DNA from 3 places in the Rhodococcus sp. NPDC127593 genome. Region 1 is predicted to be linked to each of the others. Evidence: riboswitches for the same ligand, from Rfam matches in the RefSeq annotation. Region 1 holds a riboswitch; each other region holds the start of a gene.

What was found. Region 1 has a riboswitch for thiamine pyrophosphate ahead of ACFVJ3_RS29380 (TenA family protein). Riboswitches for the same ligand answer to the same signal wherever they lie in the genome.
Region 2: it holds a riboswitch for thiamine pyrophosphate, as region 1 does, so the genes downstream of both, thiO (glycine oxidase ThiO) here and ACFVJ3_RS29380 (TenA family protein) in region 1, are expected to answer to the same signal.
Region 3: it holds a riboswitch for thiamine pyrophosphate, as region 1 does, so the genes downstream of both, ACFVJ3_RS30905 (3-oxoacyl-ACP reductase) here and ACFVJ3_RS29380 (TenA family protein) in region 1, are expected to answer to the same signal.

Annotation. Positions count from the first base shown of each region.
Region 1 covers NZ_JBHXWI010000035.1:24,392-34,576, forward strand. Annotated here, with positions in the region: gene ACFVJ3_RS29340 (FAD-binding oxidoreductase) at 1-865, shown strand, start outside; gene ACFVJ3_RS29345 (DUF4185 domain-containing protein) at 1,048-2,166, shown strand; gene ACFVJ3_RS29350 (GNAT family N-acetyltransferase) at 2,232-2,507, shown strand; gene ACFVJ3_RS29355 (DUF3558 domain-containing protein) at 2,491-3,030, shown strand; gene ACFVJ3_RS29360 (DUF3558 domain-containing protein) at 3,027-3,554, shown strand; gene ACFVJ3_RS29365 (MFS transporter) at 3,638-4,879, shown strand; gene ACFVJ3_RS29370 (carboxylesterase/lipase family protein) at 4,872-6,425, opposite strand; gene ACFVJ3_RS29375 (NUDIX hydrolase) at 6,536-7,213, shown strand; TPP riboswitch at 7,271-7,366, shown strand; gene ACFVJ3_RS29380 (TenA family protein) at 7,360-8,082, shown strand; gene ACFVJ3_RS29385 (ABC transporter substrate-binding protein) at 8,067-9,107, shown strand; gene ACFVJ3_RS29390 (ABC transporter permease) at 9,085-9,906, shown strand; gene ACFVJ3_RS29395 (ABC transporter ATP-binding protein) at 9,899-10,185, shown strand, end outside.
Region 2 covers NZ_JBHXWI010000008.1:103,869-114,053, forward strand. Annotated here, with positions in the region: gene ACFVJ3_RS09435 (tetratricopeptide repeat protein) at 1-1,892, opposite strand, end outside; gene ACFVJ3_RS09440 (glutamate ABC transporter substrate-binding protein) at 1,901-2,881, opposite strand; gene ACFVJ3_RS09445 (hypothetical protein) at 2,878-4,260, opposite strand; gene ACFVJ3_RS09450 (NUDIX domain-containing protein) at 4,385-5,143, shown strand; gene thiE (thiamine phosphate synthase) at 5,144-5,842, opposite strand; TPP riboswitch at 5,867-5,981, shown strand; gene thiO (glycine oxidase ThiO) at 5,978-7,045, shown strand; gene thiS (sulfur carrier protein ThiS) at 7,048-7,272, shown strand; gene ACFVJ3_RS09470 (thiazole synthase) at 7,265-8,032, shown strand; gene ACFVJ3_RS09475 (ABC transporter ATP-binding protein) at 8,145-9,086, shown strand; gene ACFVJ3_RS09480 (ABC transporter permease) at 9,086-9,880, shown strand; gene ACFVJ3_RS09485 (M20/M25/M40 family metallo-hydrolase) at 10,026-10,185, shown strand, end outside.
Region 3 covers NZ_JBHXWI010000038.1:20,129-30,313, forward strand. Annotated here, with positions in the region: gene ACFVJ3_RS30875 (hypothetical protein) at 23-244, opposite strand; gene ACFVJ3_RS30880 (C40 family peptidase) at 527-931, shown strand; gene ACFVJ3_RS30885 (Lsr2 family protein) at 1,003-1,344, opposite strand; gene ACFVJ3_RS30890 (hypothetical protein) at 1,485-1,664, shown strand; gene ACFVJ3_RS30895 (CitMHS family transporter) at 1,666-3,075, opposite strand; gene ACFVJ3_RS30900 (LLM class flavin-dependent oxidoreductase) at 3,165-4,490, opposite strand; gene ACFVJ3_RS30905 (3-oxoacyl-ACP reductase) at 4,492-5,256, opposite strand; TPP riboswitch at 5,305-5,408, opposite strand; gene ACFVJ3_RS30910 (MarR family winged helix-turn-helix transcriptional regulator) at 5,481-5,933, shown strand; gene ACFVJ3_RS30915 (organic hydroperoxide resistance protein) at 5,936-6,358, shown strand; gene ACFVJ3_RS30920 (oxidoreductase) at 6,380-7,258, opposite strand; gene ACFVJ3_RS30925 (CocE/NonD family hydrolase) at 7,299-9,287, opposite strand; gene ACFVJ3_RS30930 (pseudouridine synthase) at 9,483-10,185, shown strand, end outside.

The DNA.
Region 1 (10,185 bases):
CGTCCTCGCGGACGGGACGGACGTACGCCTGGGCGGGCCGCGGCTGAAGGACGTGGCCGGCCTGTCGCTGACCAAGCTGTTCGTCGGGAGCGAGGGAACCCTCGGCATCGTCACGGAGGCGACGCTCAGGCTGATCCCGGCCCAGCCGCCGTCGAGCACCCTCGTCGCATCGTTCGCCTCCGTCCAGGCCGCCGCCGACACGGTGCTGGCCATCACCCGCACGCTGCGGCCGTCGATGCTCGAATTCATGGACCGCGCCTCGATCGGCGCCGTCGAGGACGCGCTGAAGATGGGCCTGGACCGGATGGCGGAGGCGATGCTCATCGCCCGCTCGGATGCGCCCGGTGCGATTGCGGCCGAAGAGATTTCCGTCATGGCCGACGCGTGCACGGTGAACGGCGCATCCGAGGTCTTCACCACCGACGACCCCGAGGAGGGCGAAGCCTTCGCCGCGGCAAGACGATTCGCGATCCCCGCCGTCGAGAGACTCGGCAGCCTGCTCCTCGAGGACGTCGGCGTTCCGCTCCCGAAACTGCCTGCGCTGGTGGAGGGAATAGCGGCCATCTCCCGCGAGCGTGACGTGATGGTCGCGGTCATCGCGCACGCCGGCGACGGAAACACGCACCCGCTCATCGTGTTCGACCCCGAGGACGCCGCGATGGCCGAGCGTGCGCACCTGGCCTTCGGCGAGATCATGGACCTCGCACTCTCTCTCGGCGGCACGATCACCGGCGAGCACGGAGTGGGCCGGTTGAAGAAGGCCTGGCTGCCCGACCAGTTGGGCCCGGACGTCATGGAATTGACGCAGCGGATCAAGAACGCACTGGACCCGCTGGGGATCCTCAACCCCGGAGCGATCCTGTAGCTACCCGTTCCGGGTGCGATACCCAATGGTTACCCTAGGGACTGGTGTGACAGGTGAGGTATTGCTAGCGTGACCGGACCCGACTCGATTCGTCGCAGAGAGGTGCGCTCGTGACCAGACTCCGCCGTGTCGCCTCCCTGGCGATGCCCGCCTTACTCGCTTCTACCTGCACGTTTTTCACCATGACGCCCCCAGTTGCGACGGCGGCGCCGTGCCTCGGCGGAACCGGCAGCCTCGGATCGAGCGGCTCGAACCAGGGCATCAACCCCATTCCCTGGCTCAACGGAAGCGATGGTCGCCTTCCCGAGCTGCGTGGCAAAACTCAGGCTATCGCGCACATCACCGGGCCGCGCAGCTCCAACGACACGATCGGCAGGTTCCGGGTGCTCGGCACCGACCTCGGCATCATGTGGGACAACGGCGGAGGTGAAGTCCTCACCGCGTTCGGTGACACCGTCGGACTGAGCGACAACCCGCTGTGCGGTCTGGTCGGCGACTGGCGCAGCAACATCCTGTTGCGCAGCTCCGACAAGGACCTCACCGACGGGATGGGCATCGACAATTCCCCGATCGATACTCCGAACCATTCCAAGGAGATCATCCAGAGCAAGAAGATCCCGGGTGTGGAGCAGACCGTCATCCCCACCACCGGCATCTCGGTCGGCGAGGGTCCCGGCGCGACGCAGTACATCGACTACATGTCGGTGCGGAGCTGGGGCGCGCCCGGCGAGTGGGACACCAACGCGTCCGGCATCGCGTACTCCGTGGACAACGGCGAGAACTGGGTCGCCGACCCCCTGACGCTGCGGCCCAACGTGCCGGGCACGGGCGCCGAGAACTTCCAGATGGGCTCGTACGTCAAGCACGACGGATTCGTCTACGGGTTCGGCACGCCGTCGGGTCGTTCCGGCGACGCCCGGTTGTCGCGGGTGAAGGAAGCGGACATCCGGAATCTCACGCTGTACGAGTACTGGGACGGCAAGGCGTGGGTGAAGGCCAACGCCACCGTCGCCGCACCGGTCATCCCCGGACCCGTCAGCGAGTTGTCGGTGCAGTTCAACCAGTACCTCGGCCAGTTCGTGGCGATGTACACCGATGCCGGCAATTCGGTGGTCATGCGCCGGTCCGACCACCTCGAATCCGGCTGGAGCGAACCCGAGGTGCTGGTGAGCAGCCGGGACGTGCCGGAGCTGTACGGCGCGTACATGCACCCGTGGTCGCAGGGATCCGATCTGTATTTCCTGGCCACCACCTGGTCGGACTACAACGTCATGCTGCTGCGCACCAACCTCGCGGACTGACGGTAATCTGCGAGTGACAGCGTGCGCGGGACAGCGCGCACGCCACACGAGCAGAGGAGCGGTCTGTGGCGGCCACGGTGGAGCACGACGTGTCGGAATCCCGGTTCGAGGTCTACCTCGACGGCCAGCTGGCCGGATACGCCGACTACTTCGAGCGGAACGGTGCCCGCGACTTCCACCACACCGTGACGTACCCGCAGTTCCGCGGTCAGGGTCTGGCCGCGGAAGTGGTGAAGGCCGCCCTCGACGACACGAAGGCCCGCGGACTCACCGTGATTCCCTCGTGCTCGTACGTCGAGAAGTACATCGCCGAGAATCCGAGCTATGCGGAGCTCGTCTGATCCGGTCCTGACCGTCCGCGCGACGTGTCTGGTCGCCGCGGCGGTCGTGCTGGCCGGCTGCGGTTCCGGCGACGGTTCCGAGTCCGATCCGGCGGCGTCCGCGCCGACCACGTCGGTGTCCGCGCAGCCCGGCGCGTTCGTGGGTGAATGCGGCTCGCTGACCGACGCCGAGGTGTACGAGCGGGCCGGGATCACCGGGCTCACCCCGGTATCGCGCAACGGCATCAAGTGCCGGTGGGAAGCGGACGGCGGCGAACGGTACGTGATGTTCACCTGGTACCGCGGCAGCCCCATCGACCGGGAACGGTCGGTGGCCAAGGGCATCGGTCACGAGGTCCACGACCTCGAGATCGCCGGGCACCGCGGGTTCTCCTCGCAGAACGTCGGGTTCTGCGAGGTCGCGCTCGGCACGGGTTCCGACTTCGTGCACTGGCTGGTCCGCTACGGCACCGGCACCGCACCGTCCGATCCGTGCGCGGCCCCGACCGCGCTCGGCCGGCTGACGTTGGAGAAGGTCAAGTGAGCGGCGCACGCCGGCTCGCCGCGGCGGTGGCGTCGGCGGTGGTTCTCGCCGGCTGCGGCACCTCCGTCACCGGCAGTCCGCTGCCCGAGGGCGCGGCCGCCTCCGAAGAAGACGGCTCGCCGCAGTTCGACAAACTCCTCCGCGAGTGCGATGCGGTCCCCAACGACAAGATCGCGGAGACCCTCCACGGCGCCGGCATCGACCAGTACTTCTTCGGCGCGGTGTGCATGTGGACGGTGTCGTCCGCCGCCGGATCGATCGACGTCACGTTCGGCTGGTTCGAGAACAACTCGCTGCAACGGGAGCGAAGTGTGGCGGACCAGCTGGGCTACCAGGTGGAAACCACGTCGATCGCGGGCACGTCGGCGTTCAGCGCCCGGCGTCCTGGTGATTCGGCGACGTGCGGGATCACCGCCGCCTACTCCGGCGTCATCACGTGGTGGGTGCAGCAGCGGTCGGGCACCGGCGACCCGTGCGACGGAGCGCGCACCCTCGCCGAACTGACCCTGCAACGCAACCAGTAGCGGCCGAAATTCGCTCGCGGTGGCCACGACCTCGCTGTTAGCGTCGAAGGACCACCGATCGAGCCGACAAGAGGACCCTTGCCGTGACCGCCACCGAGACGGCTGTGACTCGCCGGTTCGGGCCCCTGATCCTCCTGAACCTCGCGACGCTGTTCTCGTCCACGGGCAACGGCATCGCGATCGTCGTGCTGCCCTGGCTCGTGCTCGAGAGGACCGGTCGCGCGTCCGACGCCGCGATCGTCGCGGGCGCCGCCACCCTCCCGCTGCTGTTGTCGAGCCTGTTCGCGGGCACGTTCGTCGACCTGTTCGGACGTCGCCGCACGTCGATGATCTCCGACTGCCTGTCTGCCCTGTCCGTGGCGGCCATCCCGGTGATCGCGAACACGACGGGCCTCACCGTGACCGTGATCGCCGTCCTCGCCGCGATCGGCGCCGCGTTCGATCCGGCCGGAATCGCGGCGCGGGAGTCGATGCTGCCCGCCGCCACGAAGTCCGCGGGGTGGTCACTCGACCGGATGAACAGCCTCTACGAGGCCAACTACAACATGGCGTATCTCGTCGGACCGGGCATCGGCGGCGTCCTCATCGCCACGGTGGGTGCGGTGAACACGTTGTGGGTCACCGCCGTCGGCTTCGTGCTGTCCGTGGTGACCATCGCGTTCCTGCGACTGGAGAACGCCGGCAGACCCGACACCTCCACGCGCCCGACGTCCATCTGGCACGGCACGCTCGAGGGACTGAAGTTCGTGTGGCACAACCGGCTCCTGCGGACGATCGCTCTCGTGGACATGGCGGTGGTCGCGCTGTACATGCCCGTCGAATCGGTGGTGTTCCCGGTGTACTTCACCGAACTCGACAAGCCCGCGCAACTCGGTTCGGTCCTGATGGCGCTCAGCATCGGCGGTGTGGTGGGCGCCCTCGCGTACGGACCGCTCGCGCCGTTCGTGTCGCGCAGGACGCTGATGGTGGTCGCGGTGACCGTGCTGGGCGCCGCCATGGTCGCGATGGCGTTCCTGCCGCCGCTGTGGGCGATTCTGGCGCTGGCACTCCTCCAGGGTCTCGTGTTCGGTCCGGTCGGCCCGATAGCCAACTACGCCATGCAGACTCGCAGTCCGGAGCACATGCGCGGACGGGTCACCGGGGTCATGACGTCCACCGCGTACGCCGCGGGTCCGTTGGGTTACCTGCTGGCCGGTCCGATCCTCGACAAGTGGGGTATCCAGCCGACGTTCTTCGTGCTCGCGATCCCGGTCCTGATCATCGGGCTGGCCTGCTTCGCGCTGCCCGTGCTGAAGGAACTGGACGACAAGGTGCCCGTCAGTTGAATCCCATGACGTCGTTGCCCCAGGCGATCCGCATCTCGTGGTCCGGGTCCTTCACGAGGGTGTCCGCGCCGTCGATCAGCAGCGTCGAGCGGTTCTCCTCGTCGTAGGGGGCCCAGTGCTTGGACCCGTCCAGCGCGGCGGGGACACCGTGCCGCGCGAACGCGAGCCACCGGCGCTGGATCCGGCCCGACACCTCGAGCGCCGTCTTCCGGCCGCCGAGCCAGAACGTCGGGTCGATGTTGAGGGTGTCGAAATTGCCGAAGACGTACGGGAGTTCGGTGGCGTGCCCGGCTCCGATGCGCGCGGCCTTGAGCATCGGCGTGGCCTGATCGAACCGGTACATCCACGTCGGTGAGTGCCGGCTGTGGGCGTCGGCCACCCACAGGGCGGGCATCCGGAACGCGGCGTCCCGCGACATCGCGAGCGCGCCCTTCGGCTTTCCGCGGTCCGGGTACACCGACAGAATGTCGGCGAGGCGCGCCGCGGGCAGTTCGGGGTGATCGGCCGCGATCGCCCTTAACATCTCCTGCACCGAATCCGACGTGACCGGCAGCAGCGGCGATTTCATGAATTTGAAGATCGACGACTCGTCCTTGTTGGAACCGATGATGAGAGGGATGCGGTGCGAGTAGCCCTTCTGGAAGGCGGCCACCGGGTAGCGGGGCAGGAAGTCGCGGTCGACGACGGGCGCCATCGCGAGCGTGCCCGGGATCCGCGTCGGCACCTCGTTGACGAGTGTGTCGCTGGCCTCGATGACCGTGCGGTACGGAAGGTGCAGCAGGGTGTCGATCTGCGCGGGTTCCACCTCGAGGATGTCGAGGAACTGTTTCGCGACGGTCGCCGCCCGCTCGCTCCCGTAGACCGACGTGGCGGGCGGGCTCTGGGCGATCGCACGGTGGAACAGCCCGTCCGCGCTCGGGCACGTCATCAGCGTGGTGATCGACCCGGCTCCGGACGACTCCCCGAACACCGTCACCTCGTCCGGGTCGCCGCCGAACGACGCGATGTTGTCGCGCACCCACTCGAGGGCGGCGACCTGATCGCGCAGCCCGCAGTTTGTCTCGAACACCCGCTCGGCCGTCGAGAACGACGACAGGTCGAGGAAGCCGAGCGCTCCCACCCGGTAGTTGAACGAGACCAGCACGATGTCGCCGAGGGTGGACAGGATGCGCCCGTTGTAGATGCCCTGAGCTGCGGTTCCCAGGCAGTAGGCACCGCCGTGGATCCACACCATCACCGGCCGGGGGGTGCCGCCGGGTCTCGGGGCCCAGACGTTGACGGACAGGCAGTCCTCGTCCATTTCGAGTCCCGCATCGATGGGGACGGCGGTGCCGTGCCCCTGCGGCGCCATCGGGCCGAAGTCGACGCAATCGAGCACACCCTCCCACGGTGCGGGCGGGACCGGCGCGCGGAACCGCCGTTCACCGACGGGAGCCGCGGCGAACGGAATGCCCTTCCACGCGTAGACGTCGCCCTCGGGGTAGCCACGCACCTCGCCGTCCCGGGCGCGGACGACGAGCGTGTCGCCGGACTTGTCGACCTCCACGGACGAATCTCCTCACGCAGCACGTACCGGGACTCTCGCCAAACTACCAACGATGAGCAGGCAGGACCGATCGAACGCGATATAGATCAACCGTGCGCTAACATTCGTGCGTGGCCGCATGGACCGATCCCGGGGGCAAGAGCCTCCTCGACTATCCGCGCCCGTCGGTGGCGGTCGACGTCGCCGTTCTCACCGTCGACGGCACGGAACTGAAAGTGCTTGCGGTTCCCCGCCGTTCGGGCCGGATCGCCCTCCCCGGCACCTTCCTCCACGAGGGTGAACGACTGCGGGACGCCGCCGAGCGGTGCCTGCGCATCAAGGCCGGCCTGACCGGCACCGAATTCCATCAGCTCGCCATGCTCGACGATCCCAGCCGCGACGATCGCGGGTGGGTGCTGTCGATGACGCACGGCGCCGCGCTGCCCCGCACGACGCTCCCCCGCGACGCGCTGCTGATCACCGTCGACGACGACCGGGTGACGCAGGAGCTGGCATTCGACCACGCGGACGTCGTCGCCCTCGCCGTCGCCGACCTGAGAGAGCGATACGCGCGGTCCGTCGACCCGTCCGGCCTGGCCGGCGACACGTTCACGGTCCTCGAACTCCGCCGGGTGTACGAGGTGGTGTTCGGACGCCTCCTGCCGAAGGACTCGTTCCGGCGGCACATGATGCCGGCCCTCGAGAACACCGGCGACATGGCCGTCGTCGGGACCGGCCGGCCCGCGGAGATCTACCGGCGCGGCCCCGCGCCCCTCCCGCCGAGCGCGGCCGCGTTCCTCGCCGGCTGAGCCCGTCCACCGACCCGGGCCTTTCCGCCCGCGGCACGGCCGGTGCTAGGGTCGGCTTGTTCTGACACGGGGTGCTCCGCACGGGCGGGGCTGAGAACACACCCGGGAACCTGCTCAGGTAATGCTGACGAAGGGATGTCAACGTTGTGAATAGCTCTGTCCAAGATGCTGCCGGCGCCGGCCAGCACGCCCGATTCACGGACCACTTGTGGGACCGGACCAAGGTGCTGCGCGAGGCGATCGACGAACTCGAGTTCCTGCGCCGACTCGGCGACGGAACGCTGCCGCTGGACGTGTTCCGCACGTACATCGAGCAGGATTTTCTGTACCTGACCGGGTACGCGAAGGCCCTCTCGCTGGTGGCCGCGCACGCGCCGGGCCCGGTCGAGGCCGGCTTCTGGGCGGGCTCGGCCGCCGAGGCCGCCACGGTCGAGGCGACGCTGCACCAGAATCTGCTGACCAGCGGACGACTCCCCGAGTCGGACGTGGAGCCGCTGCATTCGCCGGCCTGCCTGGGGTACATCTCCTACCTGACGGCCGTCGCCGCCACCGAGCCGTATGCGGTGGCCGCGGCGGCGGTACTGCCCTGCTTCTGGATCTACGCCGACGTCGGGCACCGGCTCGCGGCCAGCGCCCGCGACGTGCTCTCCGCGGACCCGTCGCACCCCTACGCGCAGTGGGTGACCACCTATGACGCGGAGGAGTTCCACGCCGCCGTCGCGACGGCCCGCGAACTCGTGGACGCCGCGGCCGAGGCGTCGACCGACGCCCAGCGTGAGGCGATGGCGGAGGCGTTCGTGATCGCCAGCCGCTACGAACTCATGTTCTGGGATACCGCTCTCAACAAGCAGGAATGGCCGGCGTCGTGACACTCTTCTCTCGTACCAAGCGCGCTGCCACCGCAGCCGTCATCCTGGTCTCCGCCCTCTCGCTGCTCACCGGTTGCGCCGGTGACTCGCAGTCCGACGACACCATCCGGTTCGCACTCGACTGGACACCGAACACCAACCACACCGGTCTGTTCGTCGCCCAGCAGGAAGGCTGGTTCGCGGACGCCGGACTCGACGTGCAGGTGCTGCCCTACAACGACACCTCGCCCGACACCCTGGTCGACGCCGGTAACGCGGAGTTCGGGGTGAGCTTCCAGAGTTCCGCGACGTTCTCGAAGGCCGCGGGCGCACAGACCACGTCGGTGATGGCCCCGCTGCAGCACTGGGCGACGGGCATCGCGGTGAAGGCGGATCGCGCCGACATCACCCGCCCCCGGGATCTGGACGGCAAGATCTACGCCGGGTTCGCGGACCCGGACGGCGAGGAGACGCTGAAGCAGATCATCCGGAACGACGGCGGCAAGGGCGAATTCACCACCGTCACGCTCGGCACCTCGGCCTACGAGGCCGTGTACTCCGGCACCGCCGACTTCACCGTCTCCTTCTTCGGCTGGGAGGGTATCGAGGCCGAGCACCAGGGCACCCCGATGCGCTACTTCCACTACACCGACTACGGCTTCCCGGACGCGTACGCGCTCGTCATCGAGGGCAACGAGCAGTGGATGGCCGATCATCCCGAGCAGGCCCGCAAGTTCGTCCAGGCACTGCAGCGCGGATACCAGTTCGCCGCCGACCGGCCGGACGAGGCCGCGCAGATGCTGATCGACGCCAACCCCGGCGCCTTCACGGACGAGTCCCTCGTGCGGGAGAGCCAGCAGATGCTGTCCTCCGAGTACATGAAGGACAGTTCCGGAAAGGTCGGGACACAGACGGCCGAGCAGTGGGCGGGGTACTCCGGTTTCCTGTTCCAGCACGGCCTGCTCACCGGCCCCGACGGGGCACCGCTGACCACGGAACCCGACTGGTCGACATATTTCACCAATGAGTACCTCACTCAGCCCTGACCCGAGTCTCCGCACCACGGCCCCGGGCACGTCCCCGCTGCTGCGGCGGGTGCTGCCCGCGGTCGTGGTCGTGGCACTGCTCGTCGTCGCGTGGCAGGTGTACGTGACGGTCAGCGGGATCCGGCCGCAGGTGCTGCCGTCGCCGCTGCGGGTCGTCCAGCAGGGCTGGCGGGCGCGGGACGCCATCTCCGGTCACGCCTCCGCGACACTGCAGGTGACGCTGATCGGGTTCGCCGTCTCCCTGCTCTGCGCGTGGGCGCTCGCCGTGCTCGTGGACTTCTCGCCGTGGCTGCGACGCGCGTTCGTCCCGCTGTTCGTCGTGTCGCAGACGCTCCCGATCATCGCGATCGCGCCTCTGATGATCATCTGGTTCGGATTCGGTCTGCTGCCGAAGATTCTCGTGATCGCGCTCGCCACGTTCTTCCCGATGACGATCGGACTGATCGAGGGTTTCGCCGCGGCCGACCGTGAGGCGGGCGCGTTGTTGCGCAGCATGGGCGCCTCGCGGTGGCAGGAATTCCGCTACGTGCGGCTTCCGTCTGCGATCCCCCGGTTCTTCACCGCCCTGCGCATCGGCATCACGTACGCAGTGGTGGGTGCCGTGTTCGCCGAATACGTCGGGGCGACGTCCGGTCTCGGCATCTACATGGCGACGCAGAAGAACTCCTTCCGCACCGACCTCGTGCTGGCGGCGGTGCTCGTGACGGCCGTGATCAGCGTCAGCCTCTACCTGCTCACCTTCGCGGTCGAGCGCGTCGTCGCCCCCTGGATCAAGAACGAGAGGGCCCGGCATGAGTGAGACCGCGCGCGTCGCACTGTCCGGTCTGAGCAAGGGATTCCCGGTCCGCGGCGGCATCCGGCCCGTCCTCGACGACGTCTCGTTCACCGTCGAACCGGGTGAGTTCGTGTCGGTGATCGGCCCCAGCGGGTGCGGTAAGAGCACCGCGTTCTCCATGCTCGCCGGTCTCGACCAACCGGACTCCGGCACCGTCACGATCGGCGGCGAACCGGTGCGCCCCGCGGGGAGTGGTCCCGCGAAATGCGCGTACATGCCGCAGAAGGACCTGTTGTTCCCGTG
Region 2 (10,185 bases), on a different contig from region 1:
CGCGCCAGCCCGAATGCCGCACTCACCATGCTGTGGTCGGTGCGCCACACCGTCCGGTAGTACTTCTCGGCGAACGTCCGCCACTGGTGGGGATCGGAACTCTCCCAGTGCTGCAGAATCAGTTCGGCGGTGGCGGCCAGCGCAAGTTTGGGAGCCGTCTCCCCGGGCATCGCCTGCAGCACGGATTCGAAACGGGAGAACGCCGTCTCGTAGTCGCCGTCGATGAGCGTCGCGAGTCCGGCGTACCAGTCGACGCGCCAGTTCCCGCCCATGTCTCCCTCGACGTCGTGGAGGAGTGCGGTGGCGGTGGCGGCGTCACCGAGATCGAGGTGCGCCTTGATCTCGGCGAGCGTGAGTTCCCGGGAGAACGACGTGTCCAGGTCGCCGACGACCCGTTCGATACCGTTCTCGCGCGCGTGCCGAATGGAATCCAGCGTCTGCTGCGGTTCGCTGTGCACCGCGGCGGCCAGGAGTGGGGCGTTGGGATCGGTCGGGTCGATCAGGGGCACCGCCAACGCCTGCGCCACGGACTGCGGATCGAGATTCTCGTCCCGTTCGACGCCGTCGACGTACACATCGGTCTGCTCGACAGCCCCGTCCGTGCCGAAAGTCGTTCTCTGCTTGCTGAACACGGTCGACAGTCCGGGATGCTCCTCGCCGGTCTGCTGCGCGAGGGCCTCCCGCAGTACCGCCGTGAGCTGACCCGCCATTTCCTCGGCCGACGCGAAACGCCGGTTCGGATCGGGGTCGGTGGCGCGCAACAGGAGTCGATGGAAGAACTCGTATTCCGCGAGGAGCGGCGCCTGCTCGGGGGACGGGATCCCGTCGAGATACCGGCCCTTGTCGGACGGCATGTCGAGCGTCAGCACGGCGAGTGTGCGCCCCACCGTGTAGATGTCGGACGCCACGGTCGGGCCGGTCTTGACGATCTCCGGCGCCTGATACCCGGGAGTGCCGTACAGGTAACCGTAGTCCTCGATGCCCGCGACGGCCCCGAGGTCGATCAATTTGAGGGCATCCTCGGTGACCATCACGTTGTCGGGTTTGAGGTCGTTGTACACCAGGCCGGTGGAGTGCAGATACGCCAGTGCGGGAAGGATTTCGAGTACGTAGGCGATGGCCTGCTCGACCGGCATGCGCTCGGGCTTCGTGTGTGTCGACAGGACGTCCCGCAGCGAATGACCGCCCACGTACTCCATGACGATGTAGCCCATCGGGGTCCCGTCCGACCGGGGATGTTCCACGAAGTTGAAGATCTTCACGATGCTCGGGTGGGCCACCTCGGCGAGGAACTGGCGTTCGGCCACCGCCACGGCCTGAGCCTCGGCGTCGCCGAAGTGCAACAGGCCCTTGAGGACCACCCAGCGGTCGCTGACATTGCGATCGATGGCCAGATAGATCCAGCCGAGGCCGCCGTGCGCGATGCAGCCCTGCACCTCGTACTGGCCGCCGATCAACTCGTTCGGGCCGAGGAGCGGCCGGAAGTCGTACGTGGCTCCGCACGAGGGGCACAGACCGAACTCGGAACCCCCCGACGTGGCACTGGTGCGGCCGACCGGCTTGTTGCATTTCCAGCAGAAGCGCTTGCTCTCGGGTACTTTCGGGTCGGTCGTCACGGCGGACGCCGGGTCGAGTGTCTTCACGACGGGAACCTCGACGAGACCGCCGCCGAGACGCAGGCGCTGCCCGGACCGGGTGCGCGGTGAGCGCGTCGAGCGGCCGGTGCCGGACGCGCCGGACGGCCGGGACGTCGGCGCGGCCTGGGTGGCTGGACCCTCGTCCGGTTCTTCCCGGACCGCGGCCTGGGTGGCGTCCTCTTCGGGTTCCCGGACGGCGGCCTGGGTGGCGATGTCCGGGTCGGTGGACTCCGGATTCTTCGAGTGTTGCGGCATGCGTCCCCTCAATCCTGGTACGCGGCGGACGGCGGGGCGGGGGACGGCCCCAGCATCGACAGCCACTGGTCGTACATCCTGGTCCAGGTACCGTCGTTGCGGATGCGTTCGAGCGTGCCGTTGACGAACCGCACCAGGTCCTCGTTCGACTTGGTGATGCCGACGCCGTACGGCTCGGCGCCCATGCTGTCTCCGACGATCTCGAGGTACGGATCCTGGGACGCCAGACCGGCGAGGATCGTGTCGTCGGTGCTCACCGCGTCGACCTGCCGTTGTTGCAGGACCACCAGGCAATCCGACCACATGGGGACCGTCAGGATGTCCGCGGTGGGCGCCACCTGCTGCAGCCGTGTCAGCGACGTCGTGCCGCGGACGACGCAGACCCGCTTCCCGTCCAGGTCGGCGGCGCTGCGGATCGGGGAGCCCTTCACGACGAGGACCCGCTGCTGCGCCTCGAAGTACTCGGAGGAGAACGCCACCCTATCCTTCCGGTCGCAGGTGATGGTCATCGTCTTGGCCACGATGTCGACCATCGACTCCTGCAGTGCCTTCTCACGATTCGCCGACGTGAGGATGCGGTACTCGAGCCGGTCCGGATCGCCGAACAGGTCCCGTGCGATCTCCCGGGCAATGTCGACGTCGAAGCCCTGGATGGCACCGGTCGCCGGGTCGCGGAAACTCATCAGGTTGCTGCCCGTGTCGAGGCCGACGACGAGACGCCCCCGTGCGCGGATGGCGTCGACCGTCGGCATCTGCGCTGCGGCGTCGGTGTCGGGGAATGGACGCAGGCTCGCGGTGGGATCGCCGCAGTCCCTCTCCGGAGTCGGCGGCGCCGCACTGGTCTCGGGCGCCGGCGTCGCGGCCGCGGGAAGCGGGGGCTCGGTGTACGACACGCTCGGCGATCCGACGTGCTCCGGACTCGACTCGGCGCACCCGCCGATCAGCAACGTGGCCGCCACGAGCACCAGCGCGATCCGGCGCCCCCTCACTGATATTCCCTCAACCGAGGCCACAACCCGATGATAATTCCGCCGAACGCTATCAGCGTCAGGACGAGGGCACCGGAACCGAGCGCGGTCAGCACGCGGGCCGCGGATTCGACGTTCGCCCGCAGACGGTCGCGGGCGGTCCCGATTCCGTCGGTGAGCGCGTCGTCGACGGCGGTGAACTGAGCCGCGGAATCCGAGGGTCCCGGTCCGATGGCGACCATTGCCGCCGAGACGAAGTCGCCCTTGGCGAGGATCTCGTTCATGCGGTCGTGTGCCGAGGACCAGCGCGTCCACGCCTCCTGCGCCCGCGCCACCTCGGCGTGGCCGACCGCGCGGTCGCCGTCGCGGGGGTAACTCGACAGCAGGGTGTCGAGCTGACCGGACTTGTCCTCGAAGACGGCGTCGTAGTCACCGTTCGAGTCGCGGCGGACCAGTTTGAGCGTCTCCTCGGTGCGTGCCTGCTGGGCCAGGATGCGGGCGGCGGTCAACTCGTGCATCGGGCGGGCGCCCTCGGTCAGTGCCCGCTTCGTGTCGAGGGAGGAGACCAGCCCGGCGACGAGCATCCACGCCAGGAGGATCGCCGTGCACGTCGACGCCACGATCAGCCCGAGATTGAACGTGCGGCGACTGAGCCTCGCGATGACGATCTGGGCGACGAGCAGCGCGACGAGTGCGACGAGGATCAGGGTCAGCGCCAGCCAGGGCGGACGAGAGTAGTCCCGTTGCGTGTCCGCGACGTCGGCTTCCTGCTGGGCGTGCAACTGCTGCGCCATCGGCAGCATGCTCGTCTGCATCAGTGCGGACGCCTCGCTGAGGTAGGCCGCGCCGACGGGATGACCGGTGCGATTGTTGGCCCGCGCGGTCTCGACGAGACCGGAGTAGACGCTGAGGTCGGTGGAGATGGAGGCGAGCAGGCGGCGGCTGTCCACGTCGCTCGCCGCGAGTCCGCCCGACGCGTACACGAGGTCGGCGGAGGCCGTGCCGATCGCCTGCGCGTACTTGTCCCGGAGTTCGGGAGGTTCGAGACCGCCGGAGATGAACGCGGTCGTGGCCGCGGCGTCCGCCACGGACAGGGCGCTGTAGAGGTTCTGCGCCGAGAACGACAGCGGTTCAGTCTCCGCGAGGACACTGTCGAGGGTGGCCTCCCTGCCGTTCACCGTCGAGGCGGCCACGAATCCGGCGGTGAGGGTGAGCAGAACCAGGAGGGCGCCGAGGGCGGTGAGCTTGGCGGGAGTCGACACCAGGAACGCGCGCAGTTCCTTGCGGCGTGCCACCGCGGGGTCGACGTCGTCGTCCGCGGCGGCAGACAATGCGCGGCTGCCCTGGGGTTCGATCGACGGTGCCTCACGCAGAACCACCTCGCACCCCTCCCGTGTCATGGCCGCACCTTGGGGGGAGCATATAAGCAGCGGTCGGTTCACGACTGCCGACGGGCAGTTCCGGAAGAAACCGTTAGTGTGAGGGAACTGTAGGGAGACCCATCAGGTCGGACAGGGGTAGTCGATGCGTGGTGACGGTGACGGCTGGGCAACCGGGCCGGACGGCAGTCGTCATTGGGGCAAGCACGGTGCGGCGGGATTGTTGCTGCGTGCGCCGCTCCCGGACGAGACGCCGGCCGTGCTGCTACAGCACCGTGCGGCCTGGAGTCACCAGGGCGGTACGTGGGCGCTGCCCGGCGGTGCCCGGGACAGCCACGAGACCACCACCCACGCCGCGGTACGCGAGGCGCACGAGGAAGCCGGCATCGAGAGCGCGGCCATCCGCGTCCGCACCGAGGTCGTCACGATGAAGGCCGCGAGCGGCTGGAGTTACACCACGGTGATCGCCGACGCCGAGCGCCCGCTGCCCACCGTCGCGAACGGCGAGAGCACCGAACTGCGCTGGGTGCGGGAAACCGACGTCGCCGGGCTGCCGCTGCACCCCGGATTCGAAGCAGGGTGGCCGCAACTGCGCACCACCGAGGTGCGATTGCTGCTCGACAGGCACGACGTGCTGGGCGAACGCGGCGCGCTTGCGCAGTTGTCGAAGGCCCTACCCCGCACGGTTCACCTGCCCGACGGCACCTACGGGTGGCTGCCGCGCGTCGAGGTGCTCGAGACCCTGGACGCGGTCGGTCGCCTCGCCGAGCCGGCCGGCCACGGCACCACGCTGGGAACGCTGACGGCAGTCGTCACCACCGACCCCGACCTGATCGAACAGTTGCCGGCCACCGTCGTGGTCCTGCCGCCTGCCACGGTGCTGGACTGGCTGGACCAGCCGTAACTATGCGTTCTGCTGCAACAGGGCAGACAGCGAGCGCGCGGCGGCCTGCGGGTCGCGGGCCTCGGTGATCGCTCGCACGACGACTATGCGGGAGGCCCCCGCGGCGAGAATCTCCGGAACGCGGGACTCGTCGATGCCGCCGATCGCGAACCACGGGCGGTTCGGCTCGGAGTCGGCGGTCGATCGCACCAGATCGATGCCCGACGCGGTCCGCCCGGGCTTGGTGGGGGTGGCCCACACCGGTCCGGTGCAGAAGTAGTCGACGCCGTCCTCGATCGCCGCGAGGCTGGCCTGAGCGCGACTGTGGGTGGAGCGGCCGATCAGGACGTCGGAGCCCACCACGGTCCGTGCGTACGGGACGGGCAGGTCACCCTGGCCGAGGTGCAGCACGTCGGCCCCAGCCGCCAGCGCCATGTCGGCGCGGTCGTTGACCGCGAGCAGCGCTCCGTGCCGCCTGGCCGCGGCCGCGAGCACCGACAGCGCCGCCAGTTCGTCCCGGGCGTCCATCGTGCCGAACTTCTTCTCTCCGGCCGAGCCCTTGTCGCGGAGCTGGATGATGTCGACGCCGCCGGACAGCGCGGCCTCGGCGAACTGCGCCAGGTCGCCCTTGTCGCGCCGAGCATCGGTGCACAGGTACAAACGTGCTGTTCCGAGGCGACGCCGACGGTCCGTGAGGTTGCTGTGATGCGAGGTGGTCACGGCATGACGGTAGCCTCTACGGTGAAAGTGCAACACGGGAGTCCCGGGGAACGTGGGGCTGAGAGGGGCTCACGCCGAGCCCGACCGTCATACCTGACCCGGATCATGCCGGCGCAGGAAGTGAGGTGGAGTTCAATGGCGAGATCGGTATCCGTCGTCGGAGGCGGAGTGATCGGCCTGTCCGTTGCGTGGCGAGCAGCCCGCAACGGCTGGTCGGTACGGCTGTACGACCCGTCGATCGGTTCGGGAGCGTCCTGGGTGGCGGGCGGCATGCTCGCCCCGTTGTCCGAGGGCTGGCCCGGTGAGGAGAGCGTCCTCGAACTGGGGAGCGCGTCGCTCGACCGGTGGCCCGAATTCGGGAAGGAACTCGAGGCCGGAGCCGGCGTCGAGCTGTTCACGTCGGAGAGTTCGCTCACCGTCGCGCTGGACGGCGCCGACGCGGAGGACCTGCGGACCATCGCCGAATGGGTGGGTGCGCAGGGGCGGGAACTGCAGATTCTCAACCGTGCCGAAGTCCGGGCCCTCGAGCCGATGCTGGGTCGCGGAGTCCGGTTGGGACTCTTGGCCGTCGACGAGCTGGCCGTGGACAACAGGCTGCTGTTGCAGGCGTTGCAGCGGTGCGCCGTCGACGCCGGAGTGGAGCTGATCGGGGAGGCCGTGCGCAGCCTCGACCGGCTCGACACGGACCAGATCGTCGTCACCGCGGGCATCGCGTCACCGGCCCTGTGGCCGGGGCTTCCGGTTCGCCCGGTGAAGGGCGAGATCCTGCGGTTGCGCTCGCGTCCCGGGGTGACCCCCGCGCCGGGCCGCACCATCCGCGGCAGCGTGCACGGAAGGCCCGCCTACCTGGTGCCGCGTGCCGACGGCATCGTCGTCGGCGCCACCCAGTCCGAGTCGGGCAACGACACGCAGGTCACGGTGGCCGGTGTCCGGGACCTGATCGCGGACGCCGAGGCGCTGATGCCCGCCATCGGCGAGTACGAACTGCGTGAGACCTCGGCGGGTCTGCGTCCGATGACGCCGGACAACCTGCCGCTGATCGGCCGGGTGTCCGATCGGGTCGTGGTGGCGACGGGACACGGCCGTAACGGCATCCTGCTCACCCCGGTGACCGCCGACGCGACGGTGGCATTGTTGGAGGGCTCGGCACTGGTAGAGGCGAAAGCCGCCGACCCCGAACGTTTCGAGAAAGTAGCGAGGTAGAGATGAGTGAGCAGCAAGTAGTGGTGCCGATCGGCATCAGCGTCAACGGCGAGGACCACGAGTTCACGGAACCGTTGACCGTCACCGGGCTGCTGGAGGTGCTGAACCTGCCCACCAAGGGCATCGCGGTGGCGGTGAACGGCGCCGTGTTCCCGCGCGCCCAGTGGGACGAACTCGTGGTCCGGGGCTGGGAGATCGAGATCCTCACGGCGGTGCAGGGTGGCTGACGCGACGTCCGGCGTGCAGAAGGGCCTCACGATCGCGGGCCGCACGTTCGGTTCACGGTTGATCATGGGTACCGGCGGCGCCGCCAACCTCACGGTGCTCGAAGAGGCGCTCGTCGCGTCCGGCACCGAGCTGACCACGGTCGCGATGCGTCGCGTCGACGCCGCCGGCGGCACCGGGGTGCTGGACCTGCTGCGCCGGCTCGACATCGCGCCGCTGCCCAACACCGCCGGGTGTCGCGGTGCTGCCGAGGCGGTGCTGACGGCGCAACTCGCCCGTGAGGCGCTCGAGACCGACTGGGTGAAACTCGAGGTCATCGCCGACGAACGCACCCTGCTGCCCGACGCCATCGAGTTGGTCAGCGCTGCAGAGCAACTGGTCGACGACGGATTCGTCGTCCTGCCGTACACCACCGACGACCCGGTACTGGCCCGCAGGCTCGAGGACGTCGGCTGCGTGGCCGTGATGCCGCTGGGTTCGCCGATCGGCACCGGGCTCGGTATCGCGAACCCGCACAACATCGAGATGATCGTGGAGGGCGCGGGGGTCCCCGTCATCCTCGACGCCGGCATCGGGACCGCCAGCGACGCGACCCTCGCGATGGAACTCGGCTGCGACGCCGTGCTGCTGGCCACGGCTGTGACCAGGGCGAAGGACCCGGCGCTCATGGCGTCGGCGATGCGCGGGGCCGTGGTGGCGGGGTACGAGGCACGTCACGCAGGCCGCATTCCCAAACGGTTCTGGGCGCAGGCGTCGTCGTAGTCCTCGGGGTCGCGTCGGGGTCCCGCTCAGGGTCCGACCGGTACCAGGGGACGAGTCGGGAGTAGACCTGCGGCCGATGCGCGCCGGCCGCAGGTTCCGGCATCCTTCTCACATGATTGAAGTGAGGGGACTTTCGAAGACCTTCGGTGCGACGAAGGCGGTGGACAACCTGACGTTCAACGTGAAGCCGGGTATGGTCACCGGCTTCCTCGGCCCGAACGGTGCAGGCAAATCGACGACGATGCGGATGATCCTCGGGCTGGACCGCCCCACGGCGGGCAGCGCGTTGATCGACGGCAAACCGTACAGCGACCTGGTGCAGCCGCTGCGGACGGTGGGGGCTCTGCTCGACGCGAAGTGGGTGCACCCCAATCGCTCGGCCCGCGCCCATCTGCAGTGGATGGCGGCGTCCAACTCGCTGCCGAAGAGCCGGGTCGACGAGGTGCTGCACCTCGTCGGGCTCACCGAGGTGGCCGGGAAGAAGGCCGGCGGGTTCTCGCTCGGCATGTCCCAGCGACTGGGCCTGGCCGCCACGCTCCTCGGCGACCCGAAGGTGCTGCTGTTCGACGAGCCGGTGAACGGGCTCGACCCGGAGGGCATCGTCTGGATCCGCAAGTTCATGCAGCGCCTCGCGACGGAGGGGCGCACCGTGCTGGTGTCGAGCCACCTGCTGTCCGAGATGGCGCTCACCGCAGAACATCTGGTGGTCATCGGCCGGGGGCGTCTGATCGCCGACACCACCGTGTCCGAGTTCGTCAGCAAGTCCTCGGAATCGACGGTACGCGTGCGGAGCCCACAGCTGGACGCGCTGCGTAGCGCGCTCACGTCCAACGGACTCACCGTGCGCGAGGACGGATCCGACGGGCAGCAGGCGCTCGTCGTGGTGGATTCGTCGACGGACGTCGTCGGCGGGATCGCTGGTTCGCAGGGCATCGTCCTGCACGAGTTGGCATCTCAGCGCGGATCGCTGGAGGACGCCTTCATGAAGTTGACCGGAGACGACGTGCAGTACCACGCAGAGGGCGTCGAAGATGTGATGAGGGGTGCACTGTAATGGCTGTTCTCAATGCCGAACGGATCAAGATCACGTCGACGAGGTCGCCGTGGTGGTGCACCGCCATCATCATCGTGCTGGGTCTCGGTCTCGCCGCGGTAATCGGGTTGAGCGCGAAGGCCAGCATCAACTCCTTCAACAACCAGATCGCGGACGGTAGGCAACCGGATTTCGATCCGTTCCTGCCGCAGATGTCGGACGCGGTCGGCGGTGTCTCCGGGTTCGGTGTGCTGGTCCTGATGATCCTCGCGGCGCTCGCCGTGACCAGCGAATACCGGTTCGGCGTCATCCGCACCACGTTCCAGGCCATCCCGAACCGGGCGTCTGTCCTCGTCGCGAAGGCCGGCCTGATCGGCGCGTTCGGCGCCGTGCTGACGTTCGTGCTCACGTTCGGCGCGTACGCCATCGCGAAGGCGACTGCAGGTGACGAGGCGGGAGCGGCGCTCACACTGTCGGGTGACGACGCGTGGCGGTCGATCTACGGCGTCCCGATCTACGCGTTCCTGTGCGTGGTTCTGGCCGTCGGTATCGGCACACTGCTGCGCCAGTCGGCGGGCGCGATCGCCCTGCTGCTGTTGTGGCCGCTGCTGATCGAGAGCCTGTTCAACCTGTTCGGCTCGTTCGGCGAGAAGATCATGCCCTTCCTGCCGTTCCTCAACGCCAACAACTTCCTGGGGGCGCCGCAGGGGGTCGAATTTCATTGGGGCCCGTGGGGCAGCCTGGTGTACTTCGCGGTGTTCGTCTTCGTGATCTTCGGGGCCGGCCTGGTGGTCGTCAACAAGCGCGACGCCTGACACCCGATACAGTACTTTCGCCCCGCTCCTCCGCCAGGTGATCGTCGGGAGACCTGGCTGAGGGTGATGGTGGGGCGGGAGCCTGTGGGCCGGTGCGAAATCCATTCGCGCCGGCCCACAGGTGCTTCTGCGTTAGGCTCCCGACATGCGACTACGGGGAGCCTTCACAGTCGGAGTGGCCGGTGCGATGTTCTTGGCCGGGTGCTCGTCGACGAGCGAACCCGATTCGCCGCCGGTCGATGCGAGCGCTCTCGCGGCTTCGGTCACCGAGGGCGGTGTGGTGGGGCATCTGGAGCAACTGCAGA
Region 3 (10,185 bases), on a different contig from region 1:
GAGCGGACCCGCGGGATTCGTGCTAGATCAGTTCGACGACGGTTCCCAGGTCGTGCACGTGCTCACTGTCCGACGGCCCGGTGGCCGGCGCGATGTCGCCACGTGCCGAGTGTGCCATCGACCTCGCCTCGCCCGCGGCGAACGCGACCGGTACAGCCACGGCAACGGACAGGAGGGCAGCTCCTGCGTCGAACGCCAAGCGTGCGACACCGAAAGCACAGTTCGCCGATTCTCGGATCGTCATCGTCCGCCTTCCTTCACCAGTCCACAGGACGTAGCGGACCACTCCTTTTGGCATAACCTTTACCCGTTCGACGTTACGAGGGGCACGCACTACTAGCGAGTACCAAACCGACCAGATCGAATGGTCTACCGGGCGGCCGTCGCTTCCGGCGCCCGAGCAGAGAGAAGACAGGCACGTACCCGGGTAGTTCAGCCGATGCGCCCAGACCGCACTGGGACCACCCTGTAATCAGACGTCCCCCACGTCGCGACACCACACCGAGTGCACTGGAGCAACGACGGCATGAACCCACACACCGGCAACCACGGACATCACCTGGTTCACACGTTCCGCCGTCCTCCGGTGCGGCCGGGACGCCACGCGCTGCACGCTGCCGCATCCAGGATCGGAATTCCGTGCACCCTCGGCGCCGGTGACCACCGCGCCTTCGACAGTTCCGGTCTCGTTCAATGGGCGTACAAGCAGGCCGGCGTGTCCGTTCCGCGCACCACCTACGAGCAACTCCGACACGGGACCGCCGTGGACGAGAGCGACCTGCAGCCCGGCGACGTCGTTCTCTTCTACGGGGGCGGCCACGCGGGGATCTATGCAGGAAACGACACGGTCGTCCACGCACCCGCTCCGGGACGGCCGGTCACGCGAGTAGCCATGAACTCCATGTCATTTCACGCAGCGCGCCGATACTGACGACCGACCGCAGCCTCCAGCCGACCCAAACAGGGCGGCTGGAGGCGTCGACCACCCGCGACACCGTGGACTCAGTGAGCTGCGTTGTACGCTTCCTCGATCTCGGCAGGAATACGTCCACGCGCGGACAACTCATAGCCCTGCTCGGTCGCCCATTCTCGAATCTCCTTCGCCTGGCTACGTCCCTGCGACGGTGCCACTGCAGGAGTCGACCGACGCTTTCTTCCACCGACCCGAGTTGCATGCTCGATGTAGTAGTCGAGAGTCTTGTGGAATTCCCTGGCGTTCTTGACCTTCAGATCGATCTCGTAGTCGACGCCGTCGACAGAGAACGGAATGGTCTCCCCCTTACCGTTCTTGATCGGAGTTCCGTCGATGTCGTCGATGCGTTCGACAACAACTTTGCGCGCCACAGTTCCACTCCTTCATCGTCGATAACCCGGGGAACACTACGTCGAAGTATTGTTTACCTGCCAATCCCCGACGGAGTTTTCGAATTGCAGACCCGGGTCCGTCTGATTGGAGCACCCCGTTTTCGGGGTATCCGTCGGACATGACACCGAAGGACACATCCGGACCGAAGACCACGACCACCGACAGTGGCGCCCCGGGCGCGGACAAGGACGTGATGTCCGATCCGGCCGAGGACGACAAGAGTTCGGGCGCCGACTGGAGCGGCGAAGGTGGCGCGACCCCTGAAGGGCCCGCCACCGACACCGACACCGAGGACTAGGTCACCAGGGGATCTGCCCGAGGACCACACCGATCACCAGCATCGACAGCGACACCAGCGCCGCGCGCCACAGCACCTTCTTGTGATGGTCCGCCAGCGGGACACCCGCCAGGGTCACGAGCAGGAGGATGGCCGGGACGAGGGGGCTCTGCATGTGGAACGTCTGGCCGGTGATGGATGCGCGGGCCATCTCGACCGGCTCGATGCCGTACGTGGCCGCCGTCTCGGCGAGGACGGGCATGATGCCGAAGTAGAAGGCGTCGTTGCTCATGAAGAACGTGAACGGCAGGCTCAGGATGCCCGTGATGACGGCCAGGTGCGGTCCGAGCGAGGCCGGGATGATCTCGAGCAGCCACTGCGCCATGGCCTCGACCATTCCGGTGCCCTGGAACACGCCGGTGAGCACGGCCGCGGCGAACACCATCGCGACCACGGAGACGATGCTCGACGAGTGGCGGGTGATCGCCTCCTGCTGTTCCTTGACTCGCGGGAAGTTCACCGTCAGCGCGATCGATGCGGCCACCATGAACAGGACCGGAATCGGCAGGACGTCCATCACGAGCACGACGAGGAGCGCGACGGTCACGAGCGCGTTGAACCACAGCAGCTTCGGTCGCAGCGTGGGCCGCTCGGGGTCGAGACCGTCGACGAAGCCCTGGCCGTCGTCCGATCCGGCGTCGCCGGAGCCGCCACCGGTTCGGGGTGTGTCACCGTTGCCCCCGGATCCGGAGCCGGTCGCGGACCGGCGGAGGCCGGAGCCCGCGGAGACGAGGAGGCGCTCGTCGGTGAGTTGGAGCGTTCCGATGCGGCGGCGTTCGCTGTAGCCCAGCTGCACGGCGAACAGCAGCACGACGAGCAGCCCGACCACCAGTGACGGGATCATCGGGACGAACACGTCCGACGGCGAGATATTCAGCGCCGCGGCGGCCCGGACCGTCGGTCCACCCCAGGGGACGATGTTCATCGCGCCGTTCGACAGGCCGGCGACCACCGTGAGAACCACGGGGCTGACCTTCAGCTTCATGTACAGCGGCAACAATGCGGACGTCACGATGATGAATGTCGTGGATCCGTCACCGTCCAGCGACACCACCATCGCGAGCACCGCCGTGCCGACGACGAGCCGCATGGGGTCGTTGCGGACGAGCCGGAGGATGAGTTTCACCAGCGGGTCGAACAGGCCGACGTCGATCATGATCCCGAAGAAGATGATCGCGAAGAACAGCAACGCGGCCGTCGGCGCCAGCGACTTGATCCCGTCGGTGATCATGTCGCCGATGCCGAGGCCCGCCCCGGCCGCGATACCGAATGCGACCGGGACGGCGATCAACCCGACCACGGGAGTGGCCCGTTTGGACATGATCAAGAACATGAACACGGCCACCATCAAAAAGCCGAGTGCTACCAGCATTGCCACTCCTCGTCCGAACTCGCGTCGCGGTGTGATCGCGATAACAGCCAGTGTCGGGGGGAGGGACGCTCACAGTCACTGTTGCGTACTTAGAGAAGGTTGTGTTCTTTGTGGTGGCACTGCCGGCGCCCCCGGAGATGGTCGCGCAGGGTCTCCGTCTCATACTCCGCGCGGAACAGCCCCCGCTTCTGCAGGACGGGGATCACCTCGTCGACGAAGTCGGCGAGGCCGTTCGGGTAGAGCGGCGGCATCAGGTTGAAGCCGTCGGCCCCGCCGCTGCGGAACCACACCTCGATCTCGTCGGCGATCGATTCCGGGGTTCCGATCATGGTGCAGTGCCCGCCGCCCGCCGCCAACGTGCCCAGCAGCGACCGCACGGTGGGACGGTCCTTCTCGATGATCCGCAGGATCGTGTCGTACCGGCCCTGCGGCCCGGTGAACTCCGACAGCGGCCGCAGCGCGGGAACGGGTGCGTCCAGTTCCCAGGCACTGCAGTCCTGCTGGACGAACATCGACAACTGCGCCAGCGACTGTTCGACGGGCAGAAGCGCGTCGAGTTCCGCCTTTTTCCGTCGGGCCTCCTCGGCGGTCGAGCCGACGTAGGTCACGAGACCGGGCATCACGGTCACCGTCTCGGCGTCGCGGCCCGCCGCGCGGATGCGCCGCTTCACGTCGCCGTAGTAGCTCTGCGCGGCCGTGAGGTCGTAGGCGACGGCGTAGATGCCCTCGGCGCACCGGGCGGCCAGGTCGCGGCCCTGATCGGACGCGCCCGCCTGGAACAGCACGGGACGACCCTGCGGCGAGCGCGGCACGTTCAGCGGACCGTCCACGAGGAAATGCTTGCCCCGATGCTCGACCGGCTTCACCTCGGCCGGGTCCGCGAAGATGCCCTCCCGGTCGAGCACGAGCGCGTCGGGCCCCCACGAATCCCACAGAGCGAGTGCCACGTCGACGAATTCCGCGGCGCGCGAATAGCGCTCGTCGTGCGGCGGCATCTCCTCGAGTCCGTGATTGCGCGCCTCGGCGTCGAACATCGACGTCACCACGTTCCAGCCGGCGCGGCCGCCGCTGATGTGGTCGAGGGATGCCAGCATCCGGGCCGCGTGGAACGGTGTGTAGAACGTGGTGGACACCGTAGTCACCAGCCCGACCCGTTCCGTCGCCCGCGCCATCGCGGACAGCGCGGTGAGCGGTTCGAGGAACCACACGCCTCCGGATGCGGGGTCGCGCACCGAATGCCCGTCGGCGAAGAACACCGCGTCGAGGCAGCCCCGCTCCGCGGTCTGCGCCAGCTCCTCGTAGTAGGTGATGTCGCAGAGTCGCTCCACCTGGGACGACGGGTGCCGCCACGCGGCGCCGTGGTGCCCGCAGCTGAAGAGGAACGCGTTGAAGTGCAGTTGCCGGGCGTCGGTCATGTCAGTCCTTGACCAGTCCGCCGTCGACGACGAGGTTCTGGCCGGTCACCGCACGCGACCACGGGGACGCGAAGAACAGCACCGCGTCGGCGAATTCGTCCGGGGTGGTGACCCGCTGCAGCGGGGTGCTCGCCGCGATGAGGTCGAACACCTCGTCGGGAGTGGCGGCGCTCGCGTCGGTGGTGCGGAGCAGCCCGCCCGACACCATGTTGACGGTGATGCCGTCGGGACCGAGGTCGGCGGCGAGGGTGCGGGTCAGCGACAGCGCCGCGGCCTTGGCGGCCGTGTAGTCGTGGTACGGGACGACGGGGTTCTGGAACAGGTTGGTCCCGATGTTCACGATCCGGCCGAACCCGAGCGAACGCATGCCCGGCAGCGCGGCCTGCGTCGTGTGCAGTGTCGCCTTCACGCTGCCGCGCAGCTGCGAGTCGAAGGACTCCCACGTGATGACGTCCGCCTTGTCGCGTGCGTCGCCGTTGAACGAGAAGTCGGCGAGCGCGTTGTTGATCACCGTGGTCACCGGTGAACCGAAGTGCCCCTCCGCCGCGGAGAACAGCGTCGCCACCTGTCCGGCGTCGGTGACGTCGGCCCCCAACGCGACCGCACGGTCCGCGCCCAGGGAGGCCGCGAGTTCCTCCGCCGCGTCCCGGCTGTTCCGGTAGTTCACGATCACCCGCGCGTTCTGCGCCGCGAACGATCGCACGATGGCGGCGCCGAGGCCCCGCCCACCGCCGGTCACCAGGACGATCTGCTTGTCGAGCTGCATGCTGCCACCTTCCGTTCGGTCGGCGACGAGACATCGGATGAGCGCATACGGCCGTCTCCGCGACATCCCTTCGCCGGCATTACCCAGTTCAGGTTCGACGGGTCTGTTCTCAGCCGCCGGCTCGTCGCCGGGTAGCACCCCGTGTCACTGGCCAACAGTGTAAGCGCAATCACCGAGCGTGTTTCTTGGTTGTGCACAACCAAGTTGTGTGCAACTATTCAGTGGTGACCGACAACCTCGCCCTCGACCGCCAGGTGTGCTTCGCGCTGTACTCGGCTTCCCGGGCCATGACGGCGAGATACCGGTCGATGCTCGACTCGTTGGGAGTGACCTACCCGCAGTACCTCGTGCTGCTGGTGCTCTGGGAGCGGGACGGCCGCGGAGTGCGCGAGATCTGCGACGCCCTCGAACTCGACACCGGCACGCTGTCGCCACTGCTCAAGCGGCTCGAAACGCTGGGCCTGGTCGAACGCCGGCGCTCCTCGGCCGACGAGCGCCGGGTCGGGATTCACCTCACCGACAAGGGCGCGGGTCTCCGCGCCGCCGCGGAGGGCATCCCCACGGAACTCGCTCAATCGACGGGAATGAACGTCGACGAACTCGTCGCCCTGCGGGACACCCTGTCGCGGCTCACCGAATCACTTCACAGTTTCAACACCCCTACAGGAGAGAAGTAACCATGAAGATCGTCTACACCGCCGAAGCCCTCGCGACCGGAGAAGGCCGCAACGGCCACGCCCGCACGTCCGACGGCCGGCTCGACCTGAACCTCGCCATCCCCACCGAGATGGGCGGGTCCGGCGACGGCACCAACCCCGAGCAGCTGTTCGCCGCCGGATACGCGGCATGCTTCCACTCCGCACTCCAGCTGGTCGCCCGTCAGGCGAAGGCGAACGTCGCCGACTCGGCCGTCGGCGCCCGCGTCGGCATCGGCTCGACGGACGGCGGTGGATTCGGTCTCGCCGTCACCCTCGAGGTCTCCCTCCCCCACCTGCCACGCGCCGAGGCGCTCGAGCTGACCGAGAAGGCGCACCAGGTGTGCCCCTACTCCAACGCCACCCGCGGCAACATCGACGTCACCCTCGAGGTCACCGAAGACTGAGAAACCCCGACGGGCGTCGGGTCACCCGAACTTGAACTCGACGCCCGTCAGGTCCTCCGACAGAGACCACAACGCCCGCGCGGTGTGCTCGTCCCGCGACTTCTTGTTGGAGCCCACCACCTTCGGGTGGCCACGCTGCTCGAACAAGCCGTCCGGCCCGATGTAGCTGCCGCCGATCACGTCGGGTGCGGTGGCCGCGTACAGCATCGGCAGCGCCCCCATCTCCGCCGACTGCGCGAAGATCCGGTTGCCGACGGCCATCAGCTTGTCCTGCACCGACTCGGTGTGGGCCTGCAGATTGGTCGACGCATAACCGGGGTGCGCGGCCACCGCTTTGACGGAAGATCCCGCCGCGGACAGCCTGCGCTGCAATTCGTACGTGAACAGCAGATTCGCGAGTTTCGACTGCCCGTACGCGCTCCAGCGGTTGTACTTGCCGCGTTCCCAGTTGAGGTCGTCGAGGTGAATCGCTCCCGCCTGGTGTGCGGCACTCGACATCGTGGCGACCCGATCGGTGATCTTGTCGAGCAGCAGTCCGGTCAACGCGAAGTGTCCGAGATGATTTGTGCCGATCTGCATTTCGAATCCGTCGGCGGTCTTGCGCTGCGGAACCGCCATTACGCCGGCGTTGTTCACGAGTACGTCGACGGAATCGACGCCGGCGGCGAACTCGCGCACCGAGGCGAGGTCGGACAGATCGAGGCGGCGCACCTCGGCGTTGTCACCGATCGAGCGTGCGACGACCTCCCCCTTGTGGGTGTTGCGACAGGCCAGCACGACGTGCGCCCCCGCCTTGCCCAGAGCCCGCGCGGCCACCTCCCCCAGACCACTGTTGGCGCCCGTGACGACGAACGTGCGGCCGCGCTGATCGACGATGTCCGAAGCTGTCCACTTGGTCATGACGTCAACCCTACGGATCTCGGGTCGTGGCGTGAACCCGTCACCACGCCTGCGCTCCGACCAGCGGCAGATTGAGGAAACTCGGCCGCTCCGGGGACAACGCGACGTGCTGCGGCTTCAGTTGACTGTCGGCCAGCATCGGTCCGAGCGGCAGGTACCGGGGAACGCTGCCCGCGTACACGTCGACGCGCAGCCGGTGCCCCGGTTCGAGGACCGCGTCGGTGGGCACGAAGTTGATGTCCACCGGTGTCACTTCACCCGGAACCAGCGGCTGACGGGCGTCCACCGTCAGATAATGGTGCGGTTCGGTGTAGTCGCCGTTCGCCGACGTGGTGCTCTTCGAATCGTCCACGGCCCGCATGGAAGCGGTGAGAGCGCCATTGGTGAGCGGAGTCGACGTGCCGTCCGGTGCGACGTCGTTGAGCGTCACGGCCCAGAATCCGTCCGGGGCGTCCAGCACGGTCTCGAGGTGCAGATTGACCGGACCCGACAGCTCGGTCGGCTGCGTGACGGGGGCACTGGTGAACGTCAGGCCCTCGGCCTCGGCGAACCGGGAGTCCTTGCTGCACACCGATCCGAAGACGACGGCCGCGCCTGCGGTGCCCTGTGCGCCGTCGCGGGAACAGAGCCCGCGAAGGCCGGGTGCGACGGTGAGCTGTGCCGCGTCGCCAGGTTTCGCCGACACCAGGCTGCCGTCGTGGGTGGCGTGCCCGGCGGTGCCGCTGGGGGCACCCGACAGGTACATCCGCTGGTAGTCGACGCCGGCCCGCGGGAACTGATCGGTGGTGGTCCAGCCGTTGCCCTGCTGATACAGCGTGACCGGGCCGTACTCCTCGATGCCGTTGTCGATGCCCTTCAGCCACTTGTCGAACCAGGCGCGTTCGAGGACGTCGAGTCGCGGCGGCGCACCCTGCTCACCGAAGCCGCCACCGAACGAGATGTGGTAGGCGTCGCTCATGATCAGCTGCTTCTCGCCGGCAGGCAGCGGGATGTCGTTGTAGACCCGCGGCTCGCTGTTCGCGAAGATGTCGTGCCACGCGCCGTAGACCATCGTCGGCACCTCGATGTTCGCGGCCTGCGCCTTCCGCTCCTCGTAGAACCGGCCGTCCTGCGCCACCCGCAACGTGTCGGGGTCGAGACCGCTGATGTCCGGCGCGGTCATGGCCTCGATCAGTGCGGGGAACAGCGTCAGCGGATCCCGCAACCGATCCTGCAGCCACTGCTGGTCGAAGCGCCCCTGCGCGATGGCCTGAACGTCGGGAACGAACTTGAGACCGTTGACCAGTGACAGCCACAGCGGCATGAATCCCACGCCGAGACCACCGCCCGTTCCGACGATGTCGCGGAGCAGATCGTTGCCCGGTTCGGTCGGGAAGATCGCCTTCAACGCCGGCGGCTGATGGCCCGCGGCCTGCAGCGAGTTGATTCCCGAGTACGACACCCCCGCCATTCCGACCTTTCCGTCGGACCACCCCTGCTTGCTCATCCAGTCGATGATCTCGACGGAGTCCTGCTGCTCGAGCGGACCGAGCGCCTGCCATTCCCCTTGGGAGAAGCCGGTGCCCCGCGCATCGACCACCACCTGGGTGTACCCGTTCCGGACGAGGTCGCGGTTGATGCCGAAGACGCGCATGCCGCCGCCGGTGAGCACCTTCGCCGCTTCACCGACTCCGTCGAACGGTGTTCCGGCGAGATCGAAGGAGTTCACCAGGTCGACGACCGTGTCCTCGAGGCCCGGTACCGCGAACACGGAGTCGACGACGTTGCCGACCAGCTTCGTGTATGGCGTGACGCCCAGAACCGACGGCATCTTGGCGTCGATCGGCTTGCCGGAGGCGTCAGCGGGGCGATAGACGTTGGCCTTCAGCACTGTTCCGTCACTCATGGTGATGGGGACGTCCCAGTCGATCGCGATCAGCGGGTACTCGGGCGGCGCGTCGACCGCGGCGTTCCACCCAGCCCCGGCCGCCCCGCCCGTCGGATCCGCCGACGCCGTCACCGCCGGGGCGACAGCGAGACCCACCGCCATCGCAAGAGCAACTACCACTGCACCCGGACCAAACGCCCGTTGACGCACGATCACCACGAACCCCCGTGAAAATCCTCCGATGACGCGCCTCAGCGGCCATCAGGGTGGCCCGCGTCACAAACTTACCGGATAGTAACCACGAGTCCCCCCGCGGTCAACGGCGGATTTCCGCAGCCTGTCGACTACCGTGACGGGGTGCCCGACGCCCCCCTTCCCGTCCGCGACGGCCTCAACCCGACGCGGCTGAGGATGCCGGACGACGGCTCGTGGCCCACCGTGCTCGAGTACCTGGTCGCGCGTTTCCCGCACGACGAGACCCGCCTCCGCGAGAAGGTCGCGACGGCGGAAGTGGTCGACGAGCGCGGACTGCCGATCACCGAGTCCACCCCGTTCGCGCCCCGCAGATTCGTGTACCTGTACCGGGATCCGCCGGTCGAGAAGCGAGTGCCGTTCGAGATCGAGATCCTGCACCGCGACGAGGATCTCGTCGTCGTGGACAAACCCCACTTCCTGGCCAGCACCCCGCGCGGCGCGTACATCGCGGAGTCGGCGCTGGTCCGGTTGCGCAGGGACCTCGACCTGCCGGAACTGACACCGGCGCACCGGCTCGACCGGTTGACCGCCGGGGTGCTGATCTTCACGGTGCGTCGTGAGATCCGGCGCGACTACCAGTCGCTGTTCGATCAGCGCCGGGTGGTCAAGGAGTACGAGGCGGTCGCCCGTTACGACCCCGATCTCCCGCTGCCCGCCACCGTCCGCAGTCGAATCGTCAAGGAGCGGGGCGTCTTGAAGGCGTACGAGGTCGAGGGTCCAGCCAACAGCGAGAGCCGCATCGAACTCCTCGAGGTTCACGGCGACGCGGCCCGGTACCGGTTGCTGCCGCACACCGGCAAGACGC